One region of the Intestinimonas sp. RTP31139st1_F5_RTP31139_211217 genome, then DNA from elsewhere that is predicted to be linked to it. Evidence: riboswitches for the same ligand, from Rfam matches in the RefSeq annotation. Region 1 holds a riboswitch; each other region holds the start of a gene.
The links. A riboswitch is a leader RNA that binds a small molecule or an ion and turns the genes downstream of it on or off. The one in region 1 is predicted to bind cobalamin.
Positions count from the first base shown of each region.

Region 2: linked by a shared signal. The riboswitch ahead of ABUA09_RS12335 (PQQ-binding-like beta-propeller repeat protein) and the one ahead of ABUA09_RS09520 (Ig-like domain-containing protein) in region 1 are both predicted to bind cobalamin.
Region 3: linked by a shared signal. The riboswitch ahead of cbiD (cobalt-precorrin-5B (C(1))-methyltransferase CbiD) and the one ahead of ABUA09_RS09520 (Ig-like domain-containing protein) in region 1 are both predicted to bind cobalamin.

Region 1 covers NZ_JBCOAQ010000012.1:23,876-27,147, forward strand. The annotation lists gene ABUA09_RS09520 (Ig-like domain-containing protein) at 1-1,496, opposite strand, end outside; cobalamin riboswitch at 1,846-2,091, opposite strand; gene ABUA09_RS09525 (NlpC/P60 family protein) at 2,450-3,272, opposite strand, start outside.
Region 2 covers NZ_JBCOAQ010000021.1:25,768-29,039, forward strand. The annotation lists gene ABUA09_RS12315 (LCP family protein) at 1-145, opposite strand, end outside; gene ABUA09_RS12320 (ferredoxin) at 318-506, opposite strand; tRNA gene ABUA09_RS12325 (tRNA-Leu) at 911-997, opposite strand; tRNA gene ABUA09_RS12330 (tRNA-Leu) at 1,161-1,247, shown strand; cobalamin riboswitch at 1,419-1,650, shown strand; gene ABUA09_RS12335 (PQQ-binding-like beta-propeller repeat protein) at 1,872-3,272, shown strand.
Region 3 covers NZ_JBCOAQ010000001.1:50,491-53,762, reverse strand. The annotation lists gene cobM (precorrin-4 C(11)-methyltransferase) at 1-611, opposite strand, end outside; gene cbiD (cobalt-precorrin-5B (C(1))-methyltransferase CbiD) at 643-1,782, opposite strand; cobalamin riboswitch at 1,874-2,068, opposite strand; gene ABUA09_RS00235 (B12-binding domain-containing radical SAM protein) at 2,154-3,026, opposite strand; gene hisC (histidinol-phosphate transaminase) at 3,029-3,272, opposite strand, start outside.

The DNA.
Region 1 (3,272 bases):
CAAGCCCAGTTATCGCCTGCGTTGCCTCCATCCATTGTCTCAATGGAGATGATGTCCTCTCCAGAGACAACATGATAATGGAAATCCGGCTCGACCATGATATTATCCGTTATTGTATGGATAATCTGCCAGGCCGCGCGGTAAGCGCGCACCTTATACTGCTCGCCTATGTCCAGCTCCAGCTTATTGCGTTCATTGATATTCAGCAACAGACTACTTTCGCTGAACGCGTCTCCGGAGGTGCGCAACTCTTTCGGCGACCGAGATGCATCAAAGTTGACTTCCAGCCTATCGCCGGAGACATTGCCCACAAAGCCGGCCTCTGTTCTCATGCCTTCCATAGAGACGCGGTAAGTCACGTTACTACTGCGTGTGATATTGAAAACATGGTCTACTGTCCCGTCTCCCAGATCAACAGTCTTCACACTGTCAATCCGTTCAGCGTTAAAGTTGAGCACCTGTGTATATAGGGCCGCTTCCGCCCCTTTCGGAGCGTTAATGGTAAAGGTGGAGGTTTCGTTGAGCTTTGTACCAAAGGTAGCCGCTCCCTCTTCAGGCTGAACTGCATAGTTTCCCCAAATGGTCGCCCCAACGCCATGTTCAACCGCATAATCCTTGGACGGTGTAAACACGTTGTAATAGAGCAGTGCGTTCCCACTGACAAATGCGAGCGTGGGATAGCACTCGTAACCAGCCGAATTTATATAGGGATCGCCCATCGTCGCCACGCCGATTTTGTTCATCAGCCTGACGGAATAGTCCTCAGCAGTAGCTTTTTCCCCATCGTATTCATTTACGACATAGGACTCAATCAGACGCAAATAGATCTTTGTGTCGTCTACGCTCTGATAGGTTCCCCCGCCGCCTTCGGCCGGAATCCGAAAGGCCCCGCCGCCAAGGCTGTTGCCTTTCTCATCCACGGCGCGGAAAGAGTAGATTCCGCGTTCAAGCGTCATCGAATAAACATCATATTGATCGTCGCTCTGTGCATCCTTGGTATACGCGGTAATGGCGCTTTCTTCCCCAAACGTATCCCGGTTATCCGTACCGAATCCCTCCGTCGGATAAAAAGAGATTCCATTCTCTGCGATGAGGCCCTTAGGAATATAGACCTGAACAGCGTACGGATCGTCTGTTACTGTAACGGTACAGGTGCTCTCAGCCGTTGTCCCGTCGTTCCTTGCGGTCTCGGCCGTAATGGTTGCCGTCCCAAGCCCCTTTCCGGTAACCACACCGTCCCCGTCCACGGACGCCACAGTCGGATCCGAGCTGCTCCACTCGAGCTCATCGCTCGCGGTTTCCGGAGAAAATTCAACTGTCAGCGGGAGTCTGTCTCCGATTTGAACGCTCCCGCCTTGTTCAGCAATCTTTATGTTCTCTACGGTTGCCTGCGTGTCTTCGGCAGACTGCGCACTCACTGTTGCCGGCAGAAGTGCCAGACACATGGCCAGTACAAGCAGTACCGCCAGCGGCTTTTTTATTTTTAGTTTCTTCATGTACACGTTTTCCCCCTCTTAGATCTTATGTCTTCTCCATTTGCTCAAGAGCCATCAGCATCTGCTGCTCCAATCATTGCCGCACCCCCATCTGTAGATTTTAACGGCCGGACCCTCTGCACGCTCTTCCTTATCTTCCCTCCCTAGCTTTATTACGATATGGACCGGCGCGGCGGCGCTGTTTTGCCGCTTGTCCTTCCGACGTTTCTCTTTCATGTCTAAAGCGTTTCTTCTTAAAAAGCATGACCTAGTTCCGTTTATTTCCACAAATTGGAAAGAGTGGGCCATAGAAGATTTCTCTTCCACGGCCCACTCTTTCCGTGTTCACTTCCATCGCCTCACTTTCACGGTTCCGGTCTCCAACATCGTAGGTCTTCCGGTTCATACCTTTGGGGCCTTCTTTTAAAAAGGCCCTGCGCTCGCTGTTCTACCTTCTCAGGGTTCCCCCCCCCAATGGCCGACTCACGCCGCGAACAGCAATCTCCGATATATACGGAAATGGCTTTTGCTCCGGATTCTCACCGAATTTCCTCATCCCCGCACCTGCCATTTTCGGCAGCTTTTTCACGGGGGCACGATGCCACTATATTTCTTTGTACCAACTTACTCGGACAAAAGCATACTATTTTCTTTATGGCTTATTATACATTAGCCTGTCGAAAAAGTCCAGCTTTTGTCGGGGACTTTTTCGACAGGCTGCAGCCACGAACCAAATCAATGGTTCGTGGCTGTTTTGCAGTTACAACTATTACAAAAAAGAACGCATAGAGCGCTGTGCAGCTGCGGTGTCAGCACATTTTATTCCGCACAAATACAATGCCGCGTCAAGCCATTCGCTTTCCGGAAACTCCTCCAATGATAGTTCCGCTAAAGCGCACTGCAACACCATGTTGGGCCGAGGAAGATACCGCAGATCAGATAGATATTCACATTGCATTTTCTCGGCCAGTGTATCAAGCAGTCCCATCTGATGCCTCCGCTGAATAAATGGTCGGTCTGGTAATGGCGGCAAAGCCAGATTTTCCGGTAATGACCACATTGTTTGCGCCGCTGGCACAATGGATGACCAGCAGTTCGCCATTTTTATCTCTGCCGCCGACGATGCCGACGTGGCTATCTCCAGGATAAAACACCAAATCACCGGGAGCTGCTTCCTCCCATGTAATGGTGGAACAATAGGTGTGCTGACTGGCTGCGCCTCCGCCATGGCCGATGACACAACCCATTGCATTATTGAATACCCAATCTACAAAACCGGAGCAGTCCAGTCCATAGGGGCGGTAGGTGCCGGTAGTGGGGCTGCCCGCCGCTGTGACTTCTTTCAGCTGTCCCCAACGGCTGTCCCAGCCTATGGCGGAGGATTTTCCTCCCCAGAAGTAATTGACCTTGCCGACAAGAGAACAGGCTGTTTGTACCACCGCTTTTCGCTCCGGCGAGAGGTCTGCCGGAAGCCGCTTTAGAATCTCAGACGCATCAGCGGTGATCGTGACCAAATCACCCACCAGTTCCATGAGAAGGTCACGGTGAGCCAGCAATTCGTCCAACATAGAGATCTGCTGTCCCGTGAAGTCATAGACGGTTTTCATTTCTTCCGCAGTTTTAGGCACGATGACGATCTTCAGGTGCTTCTCCGTCCAGCTATCATCCCGGCCATCGTCGGGGTCACTGTCCGGGTGGTCGATCACATCGACGGTATGGGACACGGTACACATATCCGCGAAAACCACCTTCAGCCGGGAAATCCGGTCAGCATCCAGGGTCGCCACATCGGCGGCG
Region 2 (3,272 bases), on a different contig from region 1:
CCGGCGGGCGGACCAGGGCCTTGAACCCGCAGAAAAACACCACGATGAGGACGGAGACAGCCACGGCGGTCCGGTACAGCGCCCGGCCAAGCCGCCGCACCCCGGAGGCCTTTCGCCGTTTCTTTTTCAGTAGACGCCTCGCCAAACTCCGCTCACCCTCTCGATTATGTCAACGGATATCAGTATATCCGCTCCACGGTCGTTGGGCAAGCAAAAGTTTTATATTTCACAAAATTTTTATCTTTTTCCCCGCAGGCGGAGGATCGGGTCCATATCCTGTTCCGGCGCCGTGATCGGCTTCCGGTGTCTGACCGCCCTCAGTCCTCGATGTGGATAACGGCCACCGGGCATCCGTCGGCCGCCATCCTGACCTGCTCCTCATTCTCCCCGGTCGGCGCGCGGTATACCTCCGCCAGTCCGTCGTCCGCCATCTGAAAAACCTCCGGGCAGGTCCCGGCGCACAGCCCGCAGCTGATGCACCCATCCCGATCTATCATGACCTTCATCTCTTACTCTGCCTCCTTGTTTTAACGGCCTGTTCTGAAATCCTGGAATCATGCCCGCCGCCAGGGCGCAGCCGTCCCGGCGTTTGAGCGGGCCCGCGCTTTTCAGCCAGGTCTCAGGTTCCCGCATAGTATGGCTGCGCCGCGTTCAGGCTATTCATTTTTCCCATAAGCCGGTAAAAACAAACTCCCCCCATCCTGCGGCCCGGAGCGCAAGGAAACGGCACGACAAAACGTCGTGCCTCACTTCTTGTTTTGTTGTTGGTTCGAGCGGCGATATGGCGCCGCTCCGCTCACAACCCGGCGCAGCGTTCGTGATTGGGAAAGGGGGAGGAGGGGAGCGGGCGGATGACGTTTTTTTGCCATAGGCAAAAAAACGTCGGAGCAAAGTTCACTTTGCTCCGACGTGGTGCGGCTGGCGGGAGTCGAACCCGCACGCCCATACGGACACAAGCACCTCAAGCTTGCCAGTCTACCAGTTCCAGCACAGCCGCAGATCACAGCAACTCAACAAGCTGCCTGATTATTATATTGCGTTTGGCCCTGTTTGTCAACTCAATTTTTTCTCCCGCACGCAAAAAAACAGCGAAAAAAGTGTTGACACCGGGGACATCCTATGGTAGTATATTTCTTGCGCTGAACGGCGCAAAACCACTTGCGCGAGTGGTGGAATTGGTAGACTCGCTGGCTTCAGGTGCCAGTGTTCGCAAGGACGTGCGGGTTCGACTCCCGCCTCGCGCACCACGCCGGAGCAAAGTTCGCTTTGCTCCGGCTTTTTTATGCCCGCGGCAAAAACACACGCCGTCCGTCATCTTTCGACATTTTGTGACTTTTGCAAAAATAGGACATCCCCCCTTGACTTTTAATAGTTATGTTTGTATAATAAAAGACAGCAGAAATCCAGAAATAACCTTATAATTTTATAATGTGCATTGTGCCCCTGCGCCTGGGACCCGGGCAGGCTCAGGGATAAGGGAATTTCGGTGAGACTCCGGAGCTATTCCGTATCCGTGTGTGCATGAGGCTGTTGTTCGCGGCGTGAGCCGGCCATTGGGAGAATCCTGAGAAGGTGGAGCAGCAGACGTGGGCCCCTGTGCCGGGGCCCGGAAGCATAAGCCGGTAGACCTACAGTGTTCGAGACCGCGTCCGCGTTGTGCGGGTGCGGAGATTGTCTACGGGAACAAACGGCCGTGACGAATGGAAGTACATTCGTCGCGGCCGTTTTCTATTTTTCGGGCGTGGCCCGCGGCTTTCTAGGGGCCGCCGGAGCGCCGGTGCACCTTGCAAATTCAATAGAGAAAGGAGACATGCCCACAAATCAACTGCGATCCCGTTCCCAAAATATATGTATGTGAAAGGAAGGGTAACATGCAAACGAAACTGAACCTGAGAAAAGTCCTCGCCCTGGGCGCCACCCTGGCTATGCTGGCCACCAGCGCCCTCGCCTCCTCCACCAGCTCCTGGCCCGTCTACGGCGGGAACGCCAACCACAACAGCGTGGTCAGCGGTGCGCCCACATCCATCGCCACCGGCTATCCCAAGCAGCTCAACCTCACCAGCACCACCGGCTGGGACGGTGTGGACAACGTGCCCGTCATGCAGACCGTGGACGGCGTGACCTACGCCTATGTGCTCTTTGACGGCTACGGCACCAACGGCGCCCAGGTGGTGAAGGTGAACTGCGCCACCGGCGGAGAGGTTTGGCGCACCACTGCCCAGCAGACCCCCGGTTCCCTCAACGCCAAGAGCGGCTTCCAGCTCTCCACCCCCTATCTGGACGACAGCACCGGCACCCTCTATGTGGGCGTGATCAGCGCCTACACCTATGATCCCGACACCGACGAATACCTCCAGAACAGCAAGAGCAAGATCCTGGCGCTCACCAACCTGGATGCGGCCCAGCCCACCGTGAGCGAAGTGCTGATCAACATCGACGGCCAGATCAACACCCCCATCGTCAAGTACGGCAGTTACATCTACTTCGGCACCTGGCCCGGCGGCTCCAACGCGGGCAAGTACTACCAGGTGGACGTGAGCACCACCAGCTATACCTATAAGACCTTCACCCCTGAGAGCTACGGCTTCTACTGGGCCGGGGCCGTGTCCGACGGCACCAATATCTACTTCGGCAGCGACAACGGCAAACTGTACTGGCGCAAAGCCGGCACCAATTTTGACTCTTCCTCTGCTGGCGGTGTGCTGGACCTGACTACCGCCGCAAAGGGCGCATCCGACGCGGGCAACGTCCGCTCCACCGTCATGCTGGACGGCGATAAGCTGTACTTCACCAGCCAGGGCGGCTACCTCTGGTGCTGCTCCTTTGATGAAAATGACGAGGCGCTCTCCATTCAGTGGAAGGTGTCCCTGGATGGCACCTCCACCTCCACCCCCACCCTGGTGAAGACGACCAGCGGCACTACCACCACCGTCGATATCTACACCGGGTACTACTCCGGCTTCAACGCCGGCGGCGTCCAGGTGACCTCCTTCACTCAGGGGAGCGCCCCCACCGACAGCAGCGTGGCCACCATCGCCACCGGCTTCCCGGTCCAGTGCTCCATCCTGTACAGCGACGGCTATGTGTACTTCAACACCAACTCCGGCACCGGCTGCGGCTTCTGCTACCCCGCCAGCGGCCGGAACCTGACCGCCACCAGCGGTTACGCCTGGAAGACCGCCAACGACACCTACGCCCTGGGCGGCATGGCCTGTGACAACGGCTACCTCGTCTTCGGCAACGATAAGAATCACCTGTACGTGGTGAAATAA
Region 3 (3,272 bases), on a different contig from region 1:
ACCGTACAGCGGTATACCCGCTGTTCCGGCCAAGTGGCCTTATAGACAATCGCGGCCGGGGTATCGGGTTCATATCCGCCCTCCATCAGCTCTCTCTCCACATCTTCGAGGAGTCCTGTGGAGAGGAACAGCACCATTGTGCAGCCATGCGAGGCCATCTTAGACAGCTTTTCCCTTTCGGGGACCGGCGTCCGGCCTGCCATCCGTGTGATAATGACGCTTTGCGACACCTCCGGAAGGGTATATTCCGCCTCCAGCGCGGCCGCCGCACCGGAAAAAGAGGATACGCCCGGTGTTACGTCATAGGCGATCTCCAGCTCGTCCAAGCGGTCCATCTGCTCCCGGATGGCCCCATAAAGAGAGGGGTCTCCGGTGTGGAGCCGAACGGTGGTGCCTCCGGATGCCTCCGTGGCCTTCATCACATCTATCACATCCTCCAGGGTCATGGAGGCACTGTCATAGACGGCACAGTCCTCCTTCTTGTTCTCCAGAAGCGCCGGATTTACCAGAGAGCCGGCATAGATGATCACATCCGCTTCCCGCAGAAGCCGTGCGCCGCGGACAGTGATGAGGTCCGCGGCTCCGGGGCCCGCGCCAATAAAGTGGATCATAGTTTCCTCTTCCTTTCCGTTTGAAATGGTCTCAGTCCGGGGCGTGGAGCGCGGCCAGCCGCTCCGCTCCCGGCGTCCGGCCCAGTATCCCATGCTTGTTGGAGAAAAAAATGGCCTCGATGTCCATATCCTCTCCCGCCCGTGCCTTGAGCCTCTGGTCCAGTGCACCGGCCAGGGATGCCATTACAGGCTCCCGCAGTCCGGCGCGGTCCAGAATATCAACTGCTTCGTCTGTGGTGATGGCCAGAAACACCGCCTCCACAACAGTACGGTCCCCACTGCACAGGGCCGTATGCGCCGCCAGGGTCTCCCGCCGGGCATCGGATACCCTGGAGTGCGTATTCATGTTTCCCGCCGCAGCCTTGCACAGCTTGCCCAGATGGCCCACCAGCAGAAAGCTGCGAAATCCCAACCCTGCTGCGTGATCAATGGCCTCTCCAATATAGTTGGAGCAGGTGGCCCAGTGGTCCAGCGACAGGTGGAGAACTTCCCTTGAAAAATGTTCGCCGTAATTACCAGGAGTCACCACGATGTCTCCCGCCCCCGCCGCAGCCTGCATGTCCAGCTCCAGACGCAGGGAATCTATAAGTGCGGCTTCACTCATAGGCCGCACAATGCCGGAGGTCCCCAGGATAGAAATGCCCCCTGTGATCCCCAGCCGGGGATTAAAGGTCCTTTTTGCCAATTCCTCCCCTGCCGGAACGGAGATCTCCACCCGGAGCCCCTCGGAGTACCCCGCCTTCCGGCGTACTTCCTCCATCTGGCGAAGGATCATTTCCCGGGGCACATGATTGATGGCCGCCTCGCCTACCGGCTGGTCCAGTCCGGGCCGGGTGACCCGCCCTACGCCCACCCCGCCTTCGATGGTGACTTCGCGGGCTTTCGTCTTTTCCACCTTGGCAAAAATCAAGGTGCCATGGGTGGCGTCCGGGTCATCTCCCCCGTCCTTCCGGACCGCACAGGAGGCCCATCCGCATCCCGACGCCGGCTCTAAGAGCTCGGCTTCCACAGGGATGCCGGCGGGCGTCTCCACCCGGACCAGAGCGGGCATCTCCCCTGTGAGCAGAAGCTCCGCCGCCCCCCGTGCCGCAGCGGCGGCACAGGTACCGGTCGTATACCCGCAGCGGAGACGGCCGCGGCCAACGGAGATATAGTGTTCAAAGGTGCCCATACGCCGCCTCCCGACAAAAAATGGTCCCTCTCCGGGCGGAGAGGGACCATGAAAACGGGCATGGCACTGCCGCTCTCCACCTAAGAGTCATGCTTGTGTATTCCGCACGGCAGGTCTCCTGGCTTGCGCTTCTCCCTCGGGCGTCCCTTCTCGGCAATCGATCATTACCAATGGGCTTTTGTACGCCGTCGTCCACGCTTACAGTAGAGGTAAGACTGCGCCGGTCTTTCACCGGACTTCCCTTTTCAGCAGCTGCGTCGCTGCACCAATGCGATACTCCGTATTTTGTTTTCCTATCTATTATAACAAGTAACCCGCAGGAAGTAAAGGCATTCTTCTCCACCTGTCCCTCCCATTTTTCCGTCCCTCCATCAGAGTCCCCGGCTCCACTCCGGCCGCATCCCAGTACCGCTCTCCAGCGCTTGGTCCAGACGGGATAGAAAGTATGCACGGTCTTCGGGCAGGCTTCCCTTCAGAGGCACGTAATTGGAGGCATGGTCGCAGGTGAAGTGGAGCGGGTCCACCTCCAGCTTTTCAATGAGCAATCGTGCCTCCCGCAGGGTATCCCGCGCCGTGGCCGCCTGAAATCTTCCCGCTCTCCATTCCTGATAGAGATCTGTGCCCGGATACAGCGTCAGCGTCAGCGCCGAGAGATGCCTGGGGCGCATCTCATTGATCATGGCCGCAGTATCCAGAATATGCCGCCGCCCAGCCTCACCAGGGCCGGCCAGACCCAGGATCACCATGACCCAGAGGTCAAAGCCCGCCTCCCTGAGACGGATTCCCGCCTCCAGCATCTGCCGCGCGTCCGCCCCCTTTTTGACCGCGTGCAGAAGCGCGTCGCTTCCGCTCTCCACTCCCAGATAGGCACGGGTCAGCCCGGCCTTCCGCAGGGTTTTCAGTTCTTCCGGTGTTTTGGAAAGCGTGCTCAGCGGCCCAGCATACGTGGTCACCTTCTCCAGGGATGGGAAGGCGTCATAAAGGGCGTCCAGAATCGAAAGCAGTTCCTCCGTTTTCATGATGATCGCATCTCCGTCACAGAGGAACACCCGACGAAGGTCCCCATAGCAGGCTTTTGCCATGCGGATATCCTCCAGGATATCCGGCAAAGGGCGGATATGGAACCGTTTCCCCCGATACATCCGGCAAAACGTACAGGTGTTGTGAGAACACCCCACCGTGGTCTGCAGGAGATAGCTCTTCCACTCTCCGGGCGGACGGTAGATATCACCTTCATAGCGCATATTCAGCCCTCCGTCAGCGCCTTGAGGGCTGCACGGAGGGCGTCCATCTCATCGTCCGTCCCGACACTGATGCGCAGATAGTTGCCGATACGGGGCCGGTCAAACCAGCGCACCAGAATCCCCTGCTCCCGCAGCCCGTCCAACAGCGCCTTTCCGGTGCGTTTCGGATGGCTGACAAACAGGAAGTTTGCCTTGGACTCCAGGACAGCAAACCCCATTGCACGCAGCCGCTCCTCCGTCCGCTCC